2 regions of the Tsukamurella serpentis genome follow, and region 2 is predicted to be linked to the other one. Evidence: riboswitches for the same ligand, from Rfam matches in the RefSeq annotation. Region 2 holds a riboswitch; the other holds the start of a gene.

Region 1 (10,270 bases), on a different contig from region 2:
CGACAGCAGCAGGATCACGAAGCTGTACAGCGCGATCTCGCCCAGCATGAACGACCAGTGCGTGGGGAAGACCTTGTTGATCTGACGCCGGATGCCCGACGCGAGGTGGTAGCGCGAATCGACCTCGTTGGCCTGATGCGCGACGCGCTCTCCGAGTGTGGTCATCAGTGCGTCGCCTCCCAGAAGGCCGGTCCGACCTGTTCGATGAAGTCGCCGTTGGCGACCATGTAGCCCTGCTCGTTCACCGACAGCGGCAGCTGCGCCAGAGCACGCGCGGCCGGACCGAAGACCGGCTTGCCGTACTCGAGGGCGTTGAACTGCGACTGGTGGCACGGGCACAGGATCCGGTTGGTCTGCTGCTCGTACAGCGAGGTCGGGCAACCGAAGTGGCTGCAGACCTTGGTGTAGGCCCAGTAGTCGCCGTAGTTGAAGCTCTCCTGCCCCTGACGCTTGATCGCACGTGCACCGTCCTCCGGGCGCAGACGGATCAGCATGACGGGGTTACGGATGCCCTTGAGGCCGTGCAGCAGCTTCTTGCGGGACTCCTCGGTCTCACCGAAGCCGTCCGAGGCGCGCCACGGGAAGACCGTCATCATGCCACCGGCGTCGAGATCCTCGGCCTTGACCAGCTTCACCTTGTACGGATCACCGACATCGTTGCGCAGGAACACCGGCTCGTGATTGAGCTCGTCGCTGAAATCGTTCTTCAGCGAATCCCAGTAGGGGGACCAACCGGTGTGCCACAGGGGAGATGCCTCACGCTTGGCCCACGGGTTCTTGATCAGTCCGCCCAGGAAGCCGGCCGCGGCACCGAGGCCGAGAACGCCGACACCGAAGCCCGCCGACGCCAGCAGCATCTTGCGACGCGGCAGGGTCGAGGTCTCCAGCGCGTCCTTGAACAGCGCCGCAGTGGTGACCTTGTCGATCTTGGCCGAGCCGCCGGCGTCGTGCCGCTGCTGGACCGCGATCTCCTCCGGGATGAACTTCTTGGTGAACTGCACAGTGCCGGCGAAGACGCACAGCAGCGACAGACCGAAGGTGATGCCGAGCATCGGGGTGTACAGGGTGTACCACCAGTACTTGGCATCGTCGATGCCCTGGTACTTCCACGGCCAGAACAGGAACACACCCAGCAGGCCCAGGGCGAACAGTCCGGCGAAGACGAACCACAGTGCCACCGTGCGCTCGGCGCGCTTCTCGGCACGGGTTCCGGGGACGGGCCAGCGCGGCTCGCGGTAGACCAACTCGACACCGTCGAGGTTGGTACCGAGCTTCACCAGCTCGTCGTGGGACAGGTTGTCCAGTTCGTCGTCCGAGGGGACGTTCTTCAACGGCTTCGCGGTCAATTCCTGCTCCCAACCCACATCGCGGCACCGACGACGGCGATCATGCCGGTGAACCACATGACCATTCCCTCGGAGGCGGTACCGAAACCGCCGAGCGCAGAGCCGCCGGGGGACTGTGTCTCACCGGCCATCTTGATGAAGCCGATGATGTTCTTCTTCTCCTCGGGCGAGAGTGCGCGGTCCGAGAACTTGGGCATGTTCTGCGGGCCGGTCAGCATCGCCGCGTAGATCTCCTGCTCGTTCGCCGGGTCCAGGACCGGTGCGAACTTGCCGCCGGACAGCGCGCCGCCACGGCCGGTGAAGTTGTGGCACGAGGCGCAGTTGAGCCGGAACAGCTCGGCGCCGGCGCCCAGGTTGGTGCCGCGCAGCGACTTCTGGGCGATGACCCGGTTGCCGTTCTCATCGCGCTTGATCGAACCGTCCGGGTTGTACTCCCAGACGATCGACGGTCCGCCGCCGATGGACTGGATGTACGCGCCCATGGCGTCGATCTGCTTGGCATCGAACTTGGCGGGCTTGCGCACGATCTGCGCCGAGTTCACGGTCGCCGGCATACGGCCGGAGTGCACCTGGAAGTACACGGCGGCGTCGCCCACGCCCACCAGGCTCGGGCCGCGGTCCTTGACGCCCTCGAGTGCCGCACCGTGGCAGCTGATGCACGAGGTCTCGTACAGGCGCTTACCTTCGGTGACCTGCGTCGAGTCGTAGTTGTCCGCGACAGCGACCTGCGGGGTCGGGCTGGCGACGGTGGCCACGCCACCGGCGGCCAGCAGACCACCGAGCAGCAGGGCCGCGCTGACCATCTTGCGACGCAGCTTGTGCCGCTTCCTGGCCTTCTGCGCCGCGGCGACCGAAGCCGGCCCGGCACCGTCGGACTCGCCTCCCCCGCCCGCGGGGTCGAACTTGGCTGAACTCATCTGCTATCCCTCTGTGATGGCGACTGAGAAAGAAAGTCTTTAGCGAATGATGTAAATGACGGCGAACAGGCCGATCCAGACCACGTCGACGAAATGCCAGTAGTAGCTGACGACGATCGCCGAGGTGGCCTGAGCGGGCGTGAACTTCGAGGCCCGGCTGCGGGCCAAGATGAAGATGAAGGCGACCAGACCGCCCAGCACGTGCAGGCCGTGGAAGCCGGTTGCCATGTAGAACACCGAGCCGTAGACCGAGGAGCTGAGGGTCAGGCCCTCGCTGATCAGCGTCGCGTACTCGGAGATCTGGCCGGCGATGAACGCGGCGCCCATCACGAAGGTGATGAAGTACCAGACACGGAACTTGAAGACGTCGCCCTTCTCAGCGGCGAAGACGCCGAGCTGGCAGGTCACCGACGAGGCGATCAGCACGATGGTCGGCGGCAGGGCCGCGGCCAGGCTGATGTTGGTGTCGGCGGGGGGCCAGCCGTTCTCCCCAGCACCGGCTCGTGCCACGAAGTACATGGCGAAGAGCCCGGCGAAGAACATGAGCTCGCTCGACAGCCAGACGATGGTCCCGACGCTGACCATGTTGGGCCGGTTGAGTGAGTGCACGCGCTGAGTGATGGCTGTAGCTGAGGTGGGTGCGGCGCTAGTCACCTCGCAAGTATGACCGGTCGTAGTATCGGATGACTACCCGGGTCGCAGATTGGGCGCGTCGAGTTCCACGGGCAGGCGAATTGCCTCCCGTGCGCTCTGGAAAAACGCCACCTCAGCGCCCCGATCGCACTCGCAGACGGGGGAACCGTGCGCTACGACCTCAACGGCCGGCCCGAGCAGCGGACCCGTCTGGGCCGGCTGAAGGACCGGTTGTCGAAGCGCACCGTCGAAGGTCTAACGCCCGGGCACCCCGATTTGGTTCCCGTGGCCCGGTCGGACGACGACACCGCCGCTTCGTCGGCCGTCCTCGACTCCTCGCCCGGCTTCGATCCGGCCGCTCAGAGTGTGCTGCGGCATGTGCTGGAGCTGCCGCCCGACCGCATCGACGAGGTGCTGCGTCTCGTCGCCCAGGACAATTACGAGCGCGTCGTCGCGGATGAGGCGCCGGCCGAGAACCGGTCGCCCGGTGCTGCGACCGTCGCCGTGGCCCGGGTGCAGGCGGTCGATGCGTTGCACGTCTCGCAGGAGCGCTCCCGGATGGCCGGGGTGACCGCCCGGCACGGTGGGCGGGCCCTGTCGTGGCAGGTGCTGCAGATTCCCGGATGAACCACCGAACCACCCCCCACTACGCTGTGCTCATGGATTGGCCGACGGTTCTCACCGAACTCACCTCATCGCGCGACCTGAGTGCGGAGCAGGCGCAGTGGGCGATGTCCGAGATCATGAGCGACGGCGCCACCTCGGCGCAGATCTCGGCGTTCGGTGTGGCCATGAAGATGAAGGGCCCGTCGCCGATCGAGGTGCGGGCGCTGGCCGACGTGATGCTCGCGCTCACCACCGCGGTCCCCTTCGACGACCGCGCCGTCGACATCGTCGGTACCGGTGGAGACCGCTCGCACTCGGTGAACATCTCCACCATGAGCTCGATCGTGGTGGCTGCGTCCGGGGTGCCCGTGCTCAAGCACGGCAACCGGGCGGCGTCGTCGAAATCCGGCGGCGCCGACTGCCTGGAGGCTCTCGGGGTGGCGATCGGACTCGATGCCACCGGTGTCGCCCGCACCACGTCCGAACTGGGGATCGGCTTCTGTCTGGCGTCGGTGTTCCACTCCGGCCTGCGATTCGCCGGCGCCACCCGCAAGGAGATCGGTGTCCCGACGGTCTTCAACGTGCTCGGTCCGCTCACCAACCCGGGGCGGCCCAGCGCGGGCCTGATCGGCTGCGCCTTCGCCGACCTGGCGCCGGTGGTGGCGCAGGCCTTCGCCGATCGCGGCGGCCGGGACCACGTGATCGTGGTGCGCGGCGACGACGGCCTGGATGAGCTGACCACCACGTCCACCTCGACGGTGTGGCGGGTGCAGGGCGACGGTGTCGGTGTGGAATCGGTGGATCCGCGCGAACTCGGCCTTCCGCGAGTGACGATGGCGGACCTGCGAGGCGGTGACGCCTCGGTCAACGCTGCGATCGCGCGTGCCTTCCTCGCCGGGGAGACCGGACCGGTGCGTGATGCCGTGCTGCTCAACTCCGCGGGGGCGGTCGCCGCCTACGAGGGGCTCGAGCCCGGGCGGTCGGTGCAGGAGGCGCTGGCCGCGTACCTGCCACGGGTCGCCGAGGCCGTCGATTCCGGTGCCGCCGCGACGCTGCTGGACCGGTGGGTGGCATTGTCCCAGGAGATCGCCGGCGCCTGACGGTGTCGCGTCCCCATCCGGGCCGGGCGCGGGCCACCGAGTTTCAGCGATCATTCCGTTTGGTGGAATTTTGACGGCGTGAGGCCTACGCTTGTGCGCGTGAGTAAGCGCACCGTCTCTCCTCAGATCGCCCGTTCCTGGCTCCTCGTCCCGGCCTCGCAGCCCGAGCTGTTCGCCATCGCTCAGGAGAGCGAGGCGGACGCGATCATCATCGACGTCGAGGACGCGGTCGCGGCCAAGGACAAGCGGCAGGCGCGCCTGGACACCGTCGAATGGCTCTCCACCGGGCACCGCGCCTGGGTCCGGATCAACGACGCATCCAGTGACTTCTGGAGCGAGGACTGCGCGGCGCTGAAGACCTGCGCGGGACTCGAGGGCGTGATGCTGGCCAAGTCCGAATCGGCGAGCCACGTCGACGACACCGCCGACCGCCTGCCCGACGGTACCCGGATCCTCGCGCTGGTCGAGACCGCCCGCGGTATGCAGAACGTCGCACAGATCGCATCGGCACCGTCGACCTTCCGGATCGCCTTCGGCACCGGCGACTTCAAACGTGACACCGCCGCCGGCGACGATCCGATCGCCCTGGTCTACGCGCGCTCGCAGCTGGTGATCGCCTCCCGGGCGGCGCGGCTACCGGCACCGATCGACGGCCCGACGCTCAACATCGCGCACCTGCCCACCGGGACCGCCCACGCCAAGGAGATGGGGATGTCCGGCAAGCTCTGCCTCACGCACGAGCACGCCGGGATCATCAACGCGGGGCTGAGCCCCACCGATGCCGATGTCTCCTGGGCCCACGGCTTCATCGAGGCCTTCGAGAAGTCCGGCGGCAAGATCACCGACGGTTCGGACCTTCCTCGCCTGGCCCGGGCGCAGAAGATCGTGCAGCAGGCCGACGACTTCGGTATCGAGGTCGAGGCCGCCGAGGTCAGCCACAGCGGCTACTGACCGGCGCGCGTCGCGCCGGCCGGCCCGCCCGAACCGCGCCCTCAGTTCCCGATGTCGAAGCCCGCGTCGACATCCGCGGAGGCGTACTCGCGGAAGGCGATGTGCGTCGACGTGGTGACCACACCGTCGATCCGGTTGATCTTCTCGGTGACCACCTCGGCGATCTCGTCGTGCTCACGCACCCGCACCTTGGCGATCAGGTCGATGTCCCCGGCGCACGAGTAGACCTCGCTCACGCCCTCGACGTTCGCCACGGCCTGGGCGGTCTCGGGGATGCGGTGTACGTCGGCGTTGATGAGGACGATCGCGGTGATCACTGCGGGGCCTTCCGGTCGATCTGGCGCTGGGCTCACGCGGCGTGCGTGGCCTCCCCACTGTATTGCCTTCCGGAGGCGCGCGGATGCGCCGTCGCAGAGCGGGCGTCACGGCCGGCCTCGGCGGCGCGCGCGGCCCACGCCGTCCACGCACCGGCGCCCCTGCGGGGCTCCGCCCAGATTCCGCGGACGTCGACGATGCGGGTGCCCGGCCGCAGTGCCCACCGGCGCAGGAGTAGCGCCTCCTCGGGGCTGGCACCGTGCAGTGCATCGGTGGGGAACAGGGTGTCCGGCACGTGCGGCGCGGCGCCGGGTCCTGGGGCGAACGCACCGCCCGGACCGGATGCGGACATGTCGCCGGACTCCGGCTGGTAGACCGATTCGGCGCCGGCCCGCAGCCGATCGAAGACCGGCATCGGATGCACCCCGCGTGGCGCGAGACCGGCCGCGGCGAGCCGGCCGTGCCGCACGATCGAGAGCTCCCAGCCACCGTGGCCGTCGGGGTGCGCGATCGACAGCTCCGGGACGTCGGCGAAGGCCACCAGTGCGTGCGAGCGGGAGACCACATCGACCAGACGCGCGGTGCGGTCACGGAGGCGGGCCGCGGATTCGAAGAACTCCCGTTCCGCCAGCGCGGCGAGGCGACGCTCCAGAGCGGTGAAGACCTCCGGGGAACGGCCCGTGAGCGCGTCCTCGGCCCGGAGCGCCCGAACCCGGTACTCGGCCGCGGTCTCGGGGGCAGCGGTACAGGCGTGGCAGCCGCCGGGGGCACGGGCGCCATCCGGGCCGGGCGGACAGGTGTGCACGGCACCGGGCCGCAACCGGGTGGTGCAGGTGCGCAACGAGCAGGTCTCGGCGAGCAACTCGGCCAGCTCCGCCGCCTCGGCGCGGGATCCGACCGGGCCGAGGCACGGTGATCCCGGCGGGGCGGACCGCTTGACCGCCAGCCGGGGGAAGGCCTCGGCGGTCAGGCAGATCCACCAACCGCGCCGCGGGTACTTCGAACGGCGGTTGTACGGGGGAGTGTGAGCGGCGATCAGCCGCAACTCCCGCGCCGCCGCCTCGAGCGCGTGCGCGCACTCGACGTGGTCGACGCGCTCGGCCAGGCCCACCATCTCCTTGATCCGCCCGCGGGTCTCGCCGGAGGTGAAGTAGTTGCGCACCCGGCGCCTGAGGTTGACCGAGGTGCCCACGTACAGCACCTCATCGCCCGGGCCCCGGAACAGGTACACCCCCGGCCGCTCGGGGAGCGGATCGGCCAGCGAACGTTTCGCCCGCTGTTGCGGCGTGACCGAAGGCAGATGCCCCCGGAGCTCACCGAGGGTTCTGATCCCGAGATTGCCGACCCGTCCGATCAATCCGTGCAGCACCTCGACGGTGGCGCGGGCGTCGTCGAGCGCGCGGTGGTTCGGAGTGGTCTCGGTGCGGAACAGCCGCGCGAGCTCACTGAGCTTGACCGACGGCGCCTCGTCCCGGGTGAGCACTCGGCGGGCCAGCTGCACCGTGCACAGGGTCTGCGGTTTCGGCCACGGCGTACCGGTGCCGGCCGCGGCCGCCTTGAGGAAACCCACGTCGAATCGGGCGTTGTGCGCCACCAGCACCGCACCGTGTGCGAACTCCAGGAACGCCGGCAGGACGGAATCGATTCTCGGCGCGCCGGTGACCATCGCGGTGGTGATACCGGTGAGGTGGGTGATGTGCGGCGAGATGCCGCACCCCGGATCGACCAGAGTGGCGAACTCACCGAGAACCTCGCCACCACGGACCTTCACGGCCCCGATCTCGGTGATCGCGTCACCGGCCTTCGCGGAGCCGCCCGTGGTCTCCAGGTCGACCACCACGAAAGTGACGTCCCGCAGGTCAGGATCCCCTTCAGTGGCGGCGGTGTGATCCAGGGTCAACTGCATGCGGCGAGCCTAGGCCGGGGCTCTGACAGATCCGCGCTGTCGGCGAACGCATGTACGAACTTGTCGGAGGGGGCGCCTAGCGTCGGCGACGAACCGTGATCGGAAACCAGATCTGAGAGGGAGGCGGTCATGCCGCTGCACGTCGATTGCTCCACCTGCCCCGGCCGGCCCCGCGCCTGTGACGGATGCGCAGTGGGATTTCTGCTCGGCCCGGTGGTGGTGGCCGCCGGACCGGTGCCCGCCTCCATGGACTCCCTGGACTCCCTGGCCTCGCTGGCCCCGCCGGCGGATCCCGCTGAACCCGATGCACCTGAACTCGATGCAGCTGAACCCGCCGCGCACAACGCCGTCGAGGAGGGTGGGCGGCGGTCGGGTCTCGGTCTCGATGAGGCCGTCGCGGCCTTTGCGAGCGCGGGAATGCTGCCCCGACTCAGGGTGCTGGGAGACCGCTACGAACAGGCCGGATGAGACGTGGTGACGCTCACGTGGAGTGTGATCTCGGCGCGTCCGGCTAGACAGGCGCGTTTCCATTTCGTAATCTTTCCGAGACCTTGTCGGAGATGCCCAGGACGAAAGCCGTCCCGTCTCCCGAGGTCACCGCCTAAGGAGCCGCAGGCTCCACCGGGGACCCACTCGCGTTACCGGGGTGAATCGCTGGAGGTCACAGCCTCCGCGTAGGGCATCTTCCTCGCCCGAACCCGTCAGCTAACTCGGTCGGCGGTCGGGAAGAGACTTTAGGAGAAGTTCCTCGTGGCGAAACACCGTCTTCAGCCGCAGCCCAGCCGGGGTGCCACCGCTGCTCGCGGAGCCCTCGCAGCCGGCGCAGTGACCATCGGTACCCTCGCGGCCCCGGCAGCGACCGCACTCGCCGCCCCCGCTCCCGCGCCGGCGCCCGCGCCGTTCGCGCCCAACGCCAACCCCGCACCGATCGCTCCGAACGGTGCGCCCGCGGTGGCCCCGAACGCCAAGCCCGGCGCCAAGCCGGTCACCACCCGCAACACCGCCGCGCGGCCCGATGTGTTCACCGCCGCAGTGCCCGGTCCGAAGCCGGGTGCGGCCACCGTCGCCGGTGCGCAGCCCGGTGGCGCGAAGGCCAAGGCCGTGCAGGCCGCGCTCTCGCGTACCGGCCTGCCGTACTCGTACGGCGCCGCCGGCCCCAACGCCTTCGACTGCTCCGGCCTGATCTACTGGTCGATGAAGCAGGCGGGCATCTCCGTCCCGCGTGACAGCTACGGGCAGCTCGGTGGCGGCCGTTCGGTGCCGATCAGCGATCTGCAGCCGGGCGACATCGTGATCTACAACGGTGGCAGCCACGCCGCGCTGTACATCGGCGGCGGCAAGGTCGTCCACTCGCTGAACTACGGCATCCCGGTCAAGGTGAGCCCGCTCAAGGAGATGTCCGTCTACTCGGCTCGTCGCTACTGACGTACCCTGGTCGGGTTGCAACAGCAAGCCCGACGGTAGAGCGGTCGCCCGAGCCGCACGACGTCAGCTTTGGAAGGACCGTCTCGACCCGTGCCATCGATCCACCGACCCCGCACCCTCGTGCAGCGCGGTTTCGCTGCCTCCACCGTTCTCGTCATGGCCGCGGGCCTGACCGTCACGGGGAGCGCGTCAGCCGATCCGGACACCGCGGATGCGGCCCTCAAGCAGTACGAGGCATTGTCGGAGAAGGCTTCCGGGACGAACGAGGCGGCCAAGGCGGCGCAGGAGGAGGCCGACAAGGCCACCGCGGCCAAGCGTGCGGCCGATGCCACCCTGAAGGCGGCCAAGGGTGAGGTCAGCGCGGTGCAGGCCCGTCAGGCCGCGATGCAGCCGCAGATCGACGCCGTGGTGCGCGCGAACTACAAGGGGTCGCGCACCAACCGCACCTACGCGTTGCTGGTCAGTGATTCGCCGCAGCAGATGCTCGACCAGATGTCCACGCTGGACTTCATCAACCGCGACGTCGTGGCCACCGTCGATGCCTTCAAGAAGTCGCGCAGCGCTGCCGCCGCGGCGGCCAAGCGTGCCGACGACGCGGCCGCCAGCGCCGGTACCGCGAAGGACGACGCGGACCGCAAGGCCGCCGATATGCGCGAGAAGAAGTCGCGGCTGGCCCAGGAGATCGTGCGGATCAAGGCGATCTACGATCGGCTCTCCGGTTCGCAGCGCGCATCGCTGATCGGCCCGCCGACCCCGTTCGATCCCAGCAAGGTGCCGGCCGGCGGCACCCCCGAGCTCGGCGCGGTCCGTGCGGCGCTGACCCGTGTGGGCATGCCCTACGCCTGGGGCGGCACCGGCCCCGGCCAGTTCGACTGCTCGGGCCTGATGGTGTGGGCCTACCAGCAGTCCGGCAAATCGCTGCCGCGCACCTCACAGGCACAGCTCAACGGCGGAAAGTCGGTCTCCCGCGACCAGCTGCAGCCCGGAGACATCATCGTCTACTACCCCGGGGCGACCCACGTGGGCATGTACATCGGCGACGGCAAGGTGGTGCACGCCTCCACCTTCGGC
Region 2 (10,270 bases):
TACACCGCCGCGCCGCCCGCCGATTCCAGGTCCGCGACCAACGCGACCGAGGCGGCGAAATCGTGCGTGGTGGGACCGGGGATCGTCAGCGTCAGATCCGCCTGCAGCAGGAACTCCTCGACCGGCTTCGGCAGTGCCAGCGCCATCTCCTGTGCGGTGCTTCCGGAGCCGGCCGCCGCACGTCCCGCCGCGGTCAGCGCGCCACCGGCGACCAGGCCCACGGCCTGCGCCTGCGCCACGATCCGCCCGATGCCTTGGTGCGTGAGCCGCCGGAACCAGGACGGATGGGCGTACCGGATCGCCGCGTGCAGCTCGGGCAGCGACGGCGCCGTTCCGGCCGGAGCCAGTGCCAGGGCATCGAGCACCGCGCGCCGGTCCTGTTCAGCGACGGTGCTGCGCGCGCCCCGGTGCAGCGGCCCGACGATGCCGTGCTCGCCGCGGCTGCCGATCATCTCCGGGCGGCGGCGCAACTCGATCCAGGTGCCGGCGAGCAGCGCCCATCGATCCGCCGGAGCGGACCGCTGCCACTCGTCGACGGTGACCGTCGGCGCGAACACCGAATCCTCCTCGCCGTCCAGCTCGCCCTCGGCGATCAGGCCGGCAGCGGCCAGGAGTTCGACGATCAGGGCGGCGCGACCGGTGGCGTCGTCGGCGTCTACCTCGGCGGCCTTGGCCACCCGGCGCAGCTCGCGCACCCCGATCCCGCCGGCCTTGACCCGCGCCGCCGGGGCCGACCCGAGTACCGCGAGCAGATCGTCCGCGTGCCGCAACAGTTCCAGCGCTGCGACCGCGCCGGCGCCGTCCACGCCGGGGACCGGGGCACCGTCGAGCACCGGCGGCTTGAGCGAGGCCCCCAGGGGAAGCTCGCCGCGCAGCCGGGCCCGTACCTCCCACGGCAGCTCCACGGTCTGGTGGTCGATCTGCTGCAGCAGCCCCGCGGCCAGCATCCTCTGCACCGGGTGATCGGGCGCGGTGCCCGGTCCGGCGGCTGCGGTGCGGCCCAGCGGTGAGCCCTCGGCGAGCCGGTCCAGCAGCGAACGCTCCTGTGGTCCGGCGGCGGCCAGGGCGGCGTCGATCGCCGCGAGATCGGCCTGTCCGCTCAGCTGCGCCGATCGCCACGGCATCGCCTCCCGCACCGCGGGGCAGGAATGCAACCGGTGCTCGCCGCGCAGTAGAGCGAGCCTCCGCAGGCCGGTCACCGAGGCCAGCACCTGCTTCTTGAGCGCGCGTCCACGCAGCCGGGTGGCCACCTCGTCCGGCGTGATGCCATCGCGGGCGAGCACGATCTCCAGGACGGCGAGGTCCAGCAGGTTCAGCCGTTCGGCGACCCGGCCGAGCGACGACGGGCTCAGTAGGCGAGTCGCGAGCACCGAGAAACCCGCAGGTACCGGCATCGCGACGTCGGGGCGGGCGGCCAGCAGGTCGGTGATCTCGGCGTCACTGCGTTCACGCAGCCACTTGGCGAGGGCCGCCGACGCCGGAATACTGCTCACCGATACAAGCCTAGAGGTCGGGTGCAGGGGCGGAGCATGTCAGAATAGCGACGTGTCTGAGACCTCGAATACCAAGAAGGCCGCGTACGTCGACAACGGCTGGCCCGGCGCGCAGAGCGGTGCGGCGGATCACGCCGTGACCGAGTTCGCGGCACCGGTGGTCGGAGCGCTCTCGCCCTTCGGCGACCTCACCTTCCCGCAGGAGCACGTGGCCTACGTGCACCCGGTCACGCGAGTCAATCGCTGACCACGTGGGACTGACGCACGTCGACGATGCGGGCTCGGCCCGCATGGTCGACGTGTCGGACAAGGACGTCACCAGCCGCAGGGCGGTGGCGGCCGGGGTGCTGCGCACCACCGAGGCGGTGATCGCCGCGATCGCCGACGGTGCTGTCCCCAAGGGGGACGTGCTGGCCACCGCCCGCATCGCGGGCATCATGGCGGTCAAGCGCACCTCCGACCTGATCCCGCTGTGCCATCCGCTGCCGATCTCCGGGGTGGAGGTCGATCTACAGGCCTCCGGCGCGCAGATCGCCATCACCGCGACGGTGCGCTGCACCGGCCGCACCGGTGTCGAGATGGAGGCGCTGACCGCGGTCTCGGTGGCGGGACTGACCTTGCACGACATGATCAAGGCCCTCGACCCCGCCGCGGTGCTGACCGACGTGCGGGTGCTCTCCAAGGAGGGCGGCAAGACCGGACGGTGGCAGCGCGATGACTGAACCAGCACGACACTCCCGCGACCGGGCGGCCACCGTCATCGTCGCCTCCACCCGCGCCTCGCAGGGCGAGCGCGAGGACACCACCGGCCCGGCGATCGTCTCCTGGCTGCTCGAACGCGGCTTCCAGGTGATGGGCCCGATCGTGGTGCCCGACGGTTCCGAGGTCGGCGCGGAGATCCGCGCGGCGGTCCGTCGCGGCGATGCGGTGGTGCTGACCACCGGCGGGACGGGGCTGACCCCGTCCGACCGCACCCCCGAGGAGACCCGGGGTGTGCTGACCTTCGAGATCCCGGGCCTGGCCAATGCGATCCGCGCGGCCGGGCTGCCGGACGTTCCGACCACCGTGCTCAGTCGCGGACTCGCCGGGGTGGCCGGCTCGGCACTGGTGGTGAATCTGCCGGGTTCGGCCGGGGGCGTGCGTGACGGGCTGGCCGTACTCGACGGGGTGATCCTGCACGCGCTGGATCAGATCCGTGGCGGAGACCATGGCTGATGTGGTCCTGACGCAGCTCACCGAGCGGCCGATCGACCTGCCCTCGCACGAGGCGCTGGTGACCCGCTCCGAGTCCGGTGCCGTGGTCGGTTTCGTCGGTGCGGTCCGCGATCACGACGGTGGCCGTAGCGTCACCGCCCTCGACTACTCGGCGCACCCCACCGCCGCACGAGTGCTCGACGAGGTGGTGCGCGAGCAGGCGGCCCGGGCCGACGGGGTCCGGGCGATCGCGGTCTCGCACCGGGTGGGGGAGCTGGCGATCGGCGATGCCGCGCTGGTGGTCGCCGTCTCCGCTGATCACCGGGGTGCCGCTTTCGCGACCTGCGCGGACGTGGTGGACGCGGTCAAGGCGGCGCTTCCGGTGTGGAAGCACCAGCGTTTCAGCGATGGAACCGACGAGTGGGTCGGCAGCGCCTGAAACAGGGCTCGACCACTCCGGGCCGTGGGACACCGGGCCGGGAAAGACGGAACGGGCCGGCAGCACGTGGCCGTCGACCCGTTCGGTGTCGAGATCTACTGAGCTCAGAAGCCCTTGGCAGCAGCCTGCTGCAGCATCGCGAGCACGGCGGGATCGACCTGCTGGCCACCGCTCTGCGCCTGCGAGATGATCTGCTGGATGTACGCCGCGTTGGTGGTGGCACCGGCGACCGGCTTCGCAGCCTGAGCGACCGGCTTCACGGCCGGCTTCACGGCCTGAGCGGCCGGCTTCACGGCGGGCTTGGCGGCCTGAGCGGCCGGCTTCGTAGCGGGCTTGGTGACCGGCTTGGTGGAGGTGCCGGTGTCGGTCGGCGAGACGGTGCGCGGGGTCGGAGCGCCGAGGCCCTTGCCGCAGGTGGGCCAAGCGCCCTTGCCCTGGCCGGCGAGGACCTTCTCCGCGATCGCGATCTGCTGCGCGCGGGAGGCCTGGTTGGCGGTGGGCGCGTACTGCTGGCCGCCGTAGGCATTCCAGGTGGACGGTGCGAACTGCAGGCCACCGTGGTAGCCGTTGCCGGTGTTGATGCCCCAGTTACCACCGGACTCGCACGCGGCGACCTTGTCCCACTGGGAATCGGGGGCGGCGTTCGCGGCGGGAGCCGACAGTGCGAGACCTGCACCACCGAGCATTGCGCCGGTCGCAGCGACCTTGACGGCGGTACGGGCGGTGGTGGACTGCTTGCGGTGACGAGCCATGTCTGTGAAGTCTTCCTCTCTACGCGCGTGCGAAGTTAGCTGTCGGGTTCGAGCGAGAGGCTGCTCGGCCGGTACCGGCTTGACCCCTAGGGCATAAGCCCAGCGGCCGGGTGGCCGCGGTGGTTCCTCCGCCTTCGTCCAGATGTAGATCAGTGGTGCATTTCCCGGATCGTCCGCTGGACGAAGCTCTGCGCTACGGCCGGTCCGGTGGTCGCTGCTGCGGCCCCCAGCGACGGTAACAGAATCCGCCCCGAGGCCCAACCGTTACCGGGCCGTGATTTTAGGTGATGTGAAAAATGTCACGACCGGGATACCTCCCGATGCAGGCGCCTAACACAACCTCAGGGTTGCCTTAGTTGAAGCTCGGGATTACCGTTCCCCTGTCCGAATCATCCGTTATAGGGCGAAAAGGGCACCCAATCCAGATTTGCGATCAGAAACTAGAGGGTATGAGGAACAGGGCGATTTCTTTGGCCGCGGTGGCTGCCGCGGTCGCAGTGGCGGCCGCGCCGGTATCGGGTGCGGTGACGAGTAACTCCGTCGTGCCGGGTGCGGCGATTCCGGGAACGGTGCAGAACCTGCCGGCCCGGTCGACCGGTGGGCTCAGCTCGATCACCGTGGCCACCGGCGAGGCCATGGAGGGTTCCGGGCCCACCCTCGCCGAAAAGGCCACTGAGATGAAGGTGCTGCCCAAGCCGGTGGCCGACATCCTGGCCAAGGCGGGCCTGCCGGTGGACGAGGTGGAGCGGGTCTTCCGGGTGGGCAAGGGCGTGTACACGGTCTGGTACCAGTTGGCGTCGGACGTGCCGAATGCGATGCTGCGGGCCGACTTCAGCGCCGTGTCGGGCCTGTTCAACAAGGCCGTCGCAGACTCGGCGACCTGGATCCGGACCGGAATGGGCCCGAAGCCGGTCGCCGATGCACCGCTCGTGGTGCCCGCGCCGTCCCGGTTCCTGGCCACGATGGACGTCCTCGGCATCCCGGTCGCCGCGGCCTACGGTGCCGGGCAGGTGGCGCTCTCCGTCTACCAGAACTTCTACGGCCTGCTGACCTCGGTGCCGAAGGCCGTCTTCGAGGGCCGCTTCGGCGACGTCGGCCCACTGATCTCGGAGGCCTTCAGGAAGTCCGCCGCGGCGATCGCCGGATACCCGGTGGCGCAGGCCGCGTCGGTGCAAGCCAAGGTCGCAGCACTCACCGCTGCCTGGAACCCTGTGGTGATCGGCGCCAAGGAACTGGCCGCAGTGCAGGCGGCCGAACTCGCCGCCAAGGACGAGAAGGCCAAGCGGGAGAAGCTGACCGAGCTCAAGGGTGCGCTCGACCCGCTGCGGACGGCGGCCGATGTGGCCAACGTCGAGAAGGCGCGTGCCCGTGACAAGGCCGCAGCGGCCAAGAAGGCCGCGGAAGCGGCAACCGGTGAGGCCAAGGCCGCCGCCGAGGCGAAGGCCAAGGCCGCGAAGCAGAAGTTCGCCGAGGCTCAGGAGAAGGCAAGCAAGGCGGCCAAGAGTCTCACGGAGGCCGCAGCCAAGGTCAAGAAGGCCGGCGCGGATCTCAAGGCCGCCGAGGCGAAAACCGCCGAGGCGAAGAAGGTCATCGCCGTAGCCCGGGAGGTCGACAGCCTCAAGGCGGCCACGCCGGCCGAACTGGAGAAGCGGCGCACCACCATGCAGGCAGAACTCGTCGCCGCGGCCATCAAGACCGCGGAGGCACAAGAGCGCAGCACAGCCCTCGCGGCCATCCATGCGGAGGCCGAGAAGGCGCTTGACCGGGGGGTGGAGAGGGCCAACGCGGCTGCAGCCGCAATGCATGGCGCCACGACCGCTGCTGCCCGTGCCGACGCGATGAAGAAGTTTGATGTCGCGGCCGAAGAACTGTCGCGGCTGTACGACGACATGAGGAAGAAGATGGTCGAGGCCGCCACCGCGCGTAAGGAGTTCGAGCGGCTGAACGGCGAGGCCTCAACGCTGTCCAACCGGCTCGCTGTACTGGACAAGATCGGCAAGAAGGACGAACGCCGGACCCAATCGGGTCTGTCCACGTTCAGCGGTGCCCCCAACGCCGACTGGCTGGTTGGGTATCCGGTGCTGCCGGCGCCCGAGGAGCCGGCCGTCATCGGCGGCGGGGGCCAGCCCGGCACCGTGTCCGAAGCGGAGAACAAGCCGGTGGTCAAGCCGGAGGAAGCGACCGAGAACAAGCTGGAGGTCCGGGCGCCGAAACGTGCGGTTCCCGTGACCGCCGCCAGCACGGCTGCGCCTGCGGGCGCCCCTGCGGCGAACATCGGAGCTGTTGCCGAGAACAGCGGTGCTCCTGCGGGGACCAGCGGCGCTCCTGCCGATGCCGGCGGTGCTCCTGCAGGGAACGGCGGTGCTTCTGCCGGGACCAGCGGCGCTCCAGCCGATGACGGCGGTGTCTCTGCCGCCAGCAACTCCAGCAGTGGCGGCTCTGTCCCGGCTGCGTCCGCTGGTTCGACTGCCTCGGCAGAACCGGAGGCCGACTCGGAGGCGAGCTCTGCGGCCTGAGTCGCCTGTTCCACCTGATCGACCGTCGCGCGTCGCCCGTTGCCGGGGGCGCGCGACGGCCGTTCTCAGCCCCCGGCGAACGGCGGCAGCACGTCGAGCACCGCCCCGGTGGCGGGCGCGGCGGTATCGCGCACGGCCACCTCGTCGAGCAGGTAGCCGCAGCGCGGCAACAGCGGCCGCAACGCCGGATGCCGCGCCACCAGCAGTTCCGCGATCTGCGCCACCGAGGCGCCGTCGGGAACCTCGAGGTTCTCCTGCGGCGTTCCGGCCGCGGCCCGCGCCGCGGCGAAGTAACGGATCAGCACCTCAGCCGCCGATCGCGCTCATCGGGCGGGTCGGCTGCAGGAACGATGGATCGTCGATCCCGTGCCCGGCCTGTTTACCCAGCATCGCCGCGGCCCAGGCCTCGGCGATCCGGGCATCGGACGCGCCGCCGCGCAACAGCGGCTTGAGGTCGGTCTCATCGGCCGCGAACAGGCAGGTGCGGATCTGCCCGTCGGCGGTCAGCCGCACCCGGTCGCAATCACCGCAGAACGGGCGCGTCACCGAGGCGATGATGCCGACCGTCGCCGGACCACCGTCGACCACGAACCGCTCCGCAGGAGCGCTGCCGCGCGGCGCCCCGTCGGGCGTGAGGGTGAACTCGCGGCGCAACCGCCCCAGCACCGCGTCGGCGGTGATCATGGTGCTCCGCTCCCAGGTGTGCCCGGCGTCGAGCGGCATCTGCTCGATGATCCGCAACTCGTAACCGGCGTCCAGGCACAGCCGGAGCAGGGGAGCGGCGTCGTCGAGGCGCCCCGGGCCGAGCACCGCGTTCACCTTCACCGGGGTCAATCCGGCTGCGGCCGCGGCCCGCAGGCCGGCCAGTGCGTCGTCGAGCCGGTCCCGCCGCGTGACCCGGGCGTAGGCGTCCCGGTCGACGCTGTCCAGTGAGACGTTCACCCGGTCCAGCCCGGCCGCCGCCAGCGCGTCGGCGTGCCGAGCCAGCGACAGCCCGTTGGTGGTCAGGGAGATCTCCGGCCGCGGGGCCAGCCTCGCCGCATGCGCCACGATCTGCTCCAGGTCCGCCCGCAGCAGGGGCTCGCCGCCGGTGAACCGGATCTCGGTGATCCCCAGGCGCTCCACCGCGATCGTCAGCAGCCGGCCGATCTCGGCACCGGAGAGCAGGTGCTCGTTCGCCAGCCAGGGCAGGCCCTCGGCGGGCATGCAGTACGTGCAGCGCAGATTGCACCGGTCGGTGAGCGAGACCCGCAGATCCCGCGCCACCCGGCCGTACCGGTCCACCAGGTCGATCACCCGCGGTCCTCCCGGTCTGCGGTACCTCCGCCCAGGATCACCGCGATCGTGCCCACCATCAGGGCCATCGGGGCCAGCGGCGTGAGCAGGTACACCCAGGTGGGTGCTGTGACACCGTCTGCAAGGACCGGCGTCAGGAACAGGACGGCGATCGCGATCAGCCCGATCGCGAACAGTGCGATCGAGACGGAGACGGCGACGGAAACGGACTTGCCCACCCGTCTAGACTATCCCTGTGCGTCCCGCAGTCGCGGGGCGCGTTTTGTGTTCTTTCCAGCAGAGCGGGTGATGACGGTGCCTACCGGCAAGGTCAAGTGGTACGACACGGACAAGGGATTCGGCTTCCTCTCCCAGGAGGGCGGGGAGGACGTGTACGTCCGATCGTCCGCGCTGCCCGACGGTGCCGAGGGCCTCAAGCCCGGTCAGCGCGTCGAGTTCTCCATGGCCGCCGGACGCCGCGGCCCGCAGGCACTGACGGTGGCCGTGCTCGAACCCGCCCCCAGCGTGGCACGCGGCACGGCCGCGGGTGCCCAGCGCGGCGGCCGCCGGCCGGCCGCGAGCCGTCGCCCGGCGGACGAGCTGCACGGGATGATCGAGGACATGATCCAGCTGCTCGACGGCAGCGTGCAGCAGGAACTGCGCAAGGGCCGGTATCCAGACCGCAAGGCCTCCGAGCAGATCGCCAAGGTGCTCCGCGAGATCGCCCGCGAACTCGACTCGTAGCGGGCGCGCCTGCGGGCCGGCTCAGGGCTTCTGCACCAGGACGAAGTCCTTGGCCACGCTCTCGGCGAGGGTGTCGATGCCCCACAGCGCCTGCGCCACCAGGTTCCCGAACTGATCCTGCACCATCGAGGGCACGTTGATCTCGACCGCCGCGAGCAGCAGCTTGTCGGTGGACTTGAGCACCAGGGTGTCCTCGGTGGGACGGGTGTGCGTGGTGGTCTCGACGGTGGCCTTCCCGGACTCGGTGTCGAACCGCTGCACCGTGACCGACCACGGCCGCGAGGTGATGTAGTCCGGCAGTGAGATCACGATCGCCTGCCCGGGCTCGACACCCAGCTTGGTCGGCTTGGCCGGTGCATCGCATTCGAGCCGGGCGATGTTCTGGCAGTACTGCAGCGGCGGCACGGCGAGCATCGTCGCCCCCGCGGTGGCACTGAGCACCGGACGGGGCGCGGGCTGCTTGCGCTTGTCCAGCGCGGCGAGCACGGTGAAGGTCATCAGGACCGCCACGGCCACTGCGAACACCGCCCCGGCGATCAGCAGGTTCCGGCTGGGCTTGATCATCTTCAGACCCCGTTCATGGTGGGTGGGACGTGTTCCGGGCGCTTGCCGCCGACGTTCGGGATCAGCGATCCGCCGCGGTGGGTGAGCACTGTTTGCAGGGTACCGAGCGCCATGATCGCGGCCACCACGGCGAAGCCGATCCACAGCGTGGGAGGCAGCAGTACGCCGAGTGCGGCACCGCCCACCCAGCCCAGTTGCAGCGCGGTCTCCGAACGGCCGAAGGCCGAGGCCCGTGACTCGTCGGGCAGGTCGTCCTGGATCGCGGCGTCGAGGGAGACCTTGCCGAGCGCGGACGCCCCGGAGGCGAGGAACGTGGCGATCCCGACGACGATCAGATCCCCGAAGATCGCCGCGGCGATCGCGCCGACGGTGCTGATCACCGTCACCTGGACCACGATCCGGGCCGGTTTCGGCAGTTCCAGGCGCGCGCCGACGCCGTTGCCGAGGAAATTACCCACCCCGGCGGCCGCCCCGATGGCGCCGATGATCAGCAGTGAATCGGTGGCGCTGGCCCCTGCTGCCTGCTCGGCCTTACTGTAGAAGGCGATGTAGAGGGTGAGGAAACCGGTGAGCACCCGGATCGTGGTGTTGCCCCACAGCCCGGTGACCACACTGCGCCCGAGCGGCGCCCGCAGGTTCTTCAGGGCCGCTCCGAAACCCGACGATCCGCGCGGGGCGCGTGCTCCGCGGTCCACAGCGCCGCTGTACGACCAGGTGGTGGGCACCTCGCCGGTGGTCTTCTCCACCCGTTTCGGGATCCGCATGCACAGCACCGCACCGGCCACCGCGAATCCGATCAGCACGTACATCGCGCCCGGGATGTGCAGCATGCGGCTGAGCCCGAACTCGGCGCCGGAAGCGATCGCACCCCCCACACCCGAGCCCACGACCAGCCCGAACAGGGTGAGCCGTGAGTTCACCCGGGCCAGGTCGATCGACGGTGGCAGCACCCGCGGGATCACCGCGGATTTGAGCACCGAGAAGGACTTGCTCATCACCATCATTCCCAGCGCGCACGGATAGAGCACCCACGGATCGAAGTTGACGGTGTTGAGCACGGGATCGTAGGAGCAATTGGTGATCAGCAGCACCGCCAGTGCCACCCGGATCCCGAAGGACGCGGCCAGCGCGATCCGCCGGCCGTGCTGGATCCGGTCCAGCAGCGGTCCGATGAACGGGGCGATCACCGCGAACGGGGCGATGTTCACCAGCAGGTACAACGCCACCTTCGACTTGGACTCGGCCTGCGCCGCGGCGAAGAACAGGGTGTTCGCCAGCGCCACCATGAGCGCG

What was found. A riboswitch is a leader RNA that binds a small molecule or an ion and turns the genes downstream of it on or off. The one in region 2 is predicted to bind cyclic di-AMP.
Region 1: another riboswitch for cyclic di-AMP. It lies ahead of ACYVHG_RS03010 (C40 family peptidase); the one in region 2 lies ahead of ACYVHG_RS09945 (transglycosylase family protein).

What each region holds. Positions count from the first base shown of each region.
Region 1 is NZ_BAAGVH010000002.1:127,443-137,712, reverse strand. Features, by position in the region: gene qcrB (cytochrome bc1 complex cytochrome b subunit) at 1-165, opposite strand, end outside; gene qcrA (cytochrome bc1 complex Rieske iron-sulfur subunit) at 165-1,346, opposite strand; gene qcrC (cytochrome bc1 complex diheme cytochrome c subunit) at 1,343-2,263, opposite strand; gene ctaE (aa3-type cytochrome oxidase subunit III) at 2,303-2,917, opposite strand; gene ACYVHG_RS03040 (hypothetical protein) at 3,065-3,523, shown strand; gene trpD (anthranilate phosphoribosyltransferase) at 3,556-4,602, shown strand; gene ACYVHG_RS03030 (HpcH/HpaI aldolase/citrate lyase family protein) at 4,702-5,553, shown strand; gene ACYVHG_RS03025 (Lrp/AsnC family transcriptional regulator) at 5,595-5,870, opposite strand; gene ACYVHG_RS03020 (DEDD exonuclease domain-containing protein) at 5,903-7,774, opposite strand; gene ACYVHG_RS03015 (hypothetical protein) at 7,967-8,242, shown strand; cyclic di-AMP (ydaO/yuaA leader) riboswitch at 8,363-8,509, shown strand; gene ACYVHG_RS03010 (C40 family peptidase) at 8,525-9,199, shown strand; gene ACYVHG_RS03005 (NlpC/P60 family protein) at 9,356-10,270, shown strand, end outside.
Region 2 is NZ_BAAGVH010000003.1:351,956-362,225, forward strand. Features, by position in the region: gene ACYVHG_RS09920 (helicase-associated domain-containing protein) at 1-1,493, opposite strand, end outside; gene ACYVHG_RS09925 (hypothetical protein) at 1,546-1,740, shown strand; gene moaC (cyclic pyranopterin monophosphate synthase MoaC) at 1,745-2,215, shown strand; gene ACYVHG_RS09935 (MogA/MoaB family molybdenum cofactor biosynthesis protein) at 2,208-2,708, shown strand; gene ACYVHG_RS09940 (molybdenum cofactor biosynthesis protein MoaE) at 2,701-3,126, shown strand; gene ACYVHG_RS09945 (transglycosylase family protein) at 3,231-3,878, opposite strand; cyclic di-AMP (ydaO/yuaA leader) riboswitch at 3,889-4,043, opposite strand; gene ACYVHG_RS09950 (hypothetical protein) at 4,328-6,394, shown strand; gene ACYVHG_RS09955 (MoaD/ThiS family protein) at 6,460-6,699, opposite strand; gene moaA (GTP 3',8-cyclase MoaA) at 6,701-7,690, opposite strand; gene ACYVHG_RS09965 (hypothetical protein) at 7,687-7,908, opposite strand; gene ACYVHG_RS09970 (cold-shock protein) at 7,985-8,413, shown strand; gene ACYVHG_RS09975 (DUF2771 family protein) at 8,435-8,977, opposite strand; gene ACYVHG_RS09980 (MFS transporter) at 8,980-10,270, opposite strand, start outside.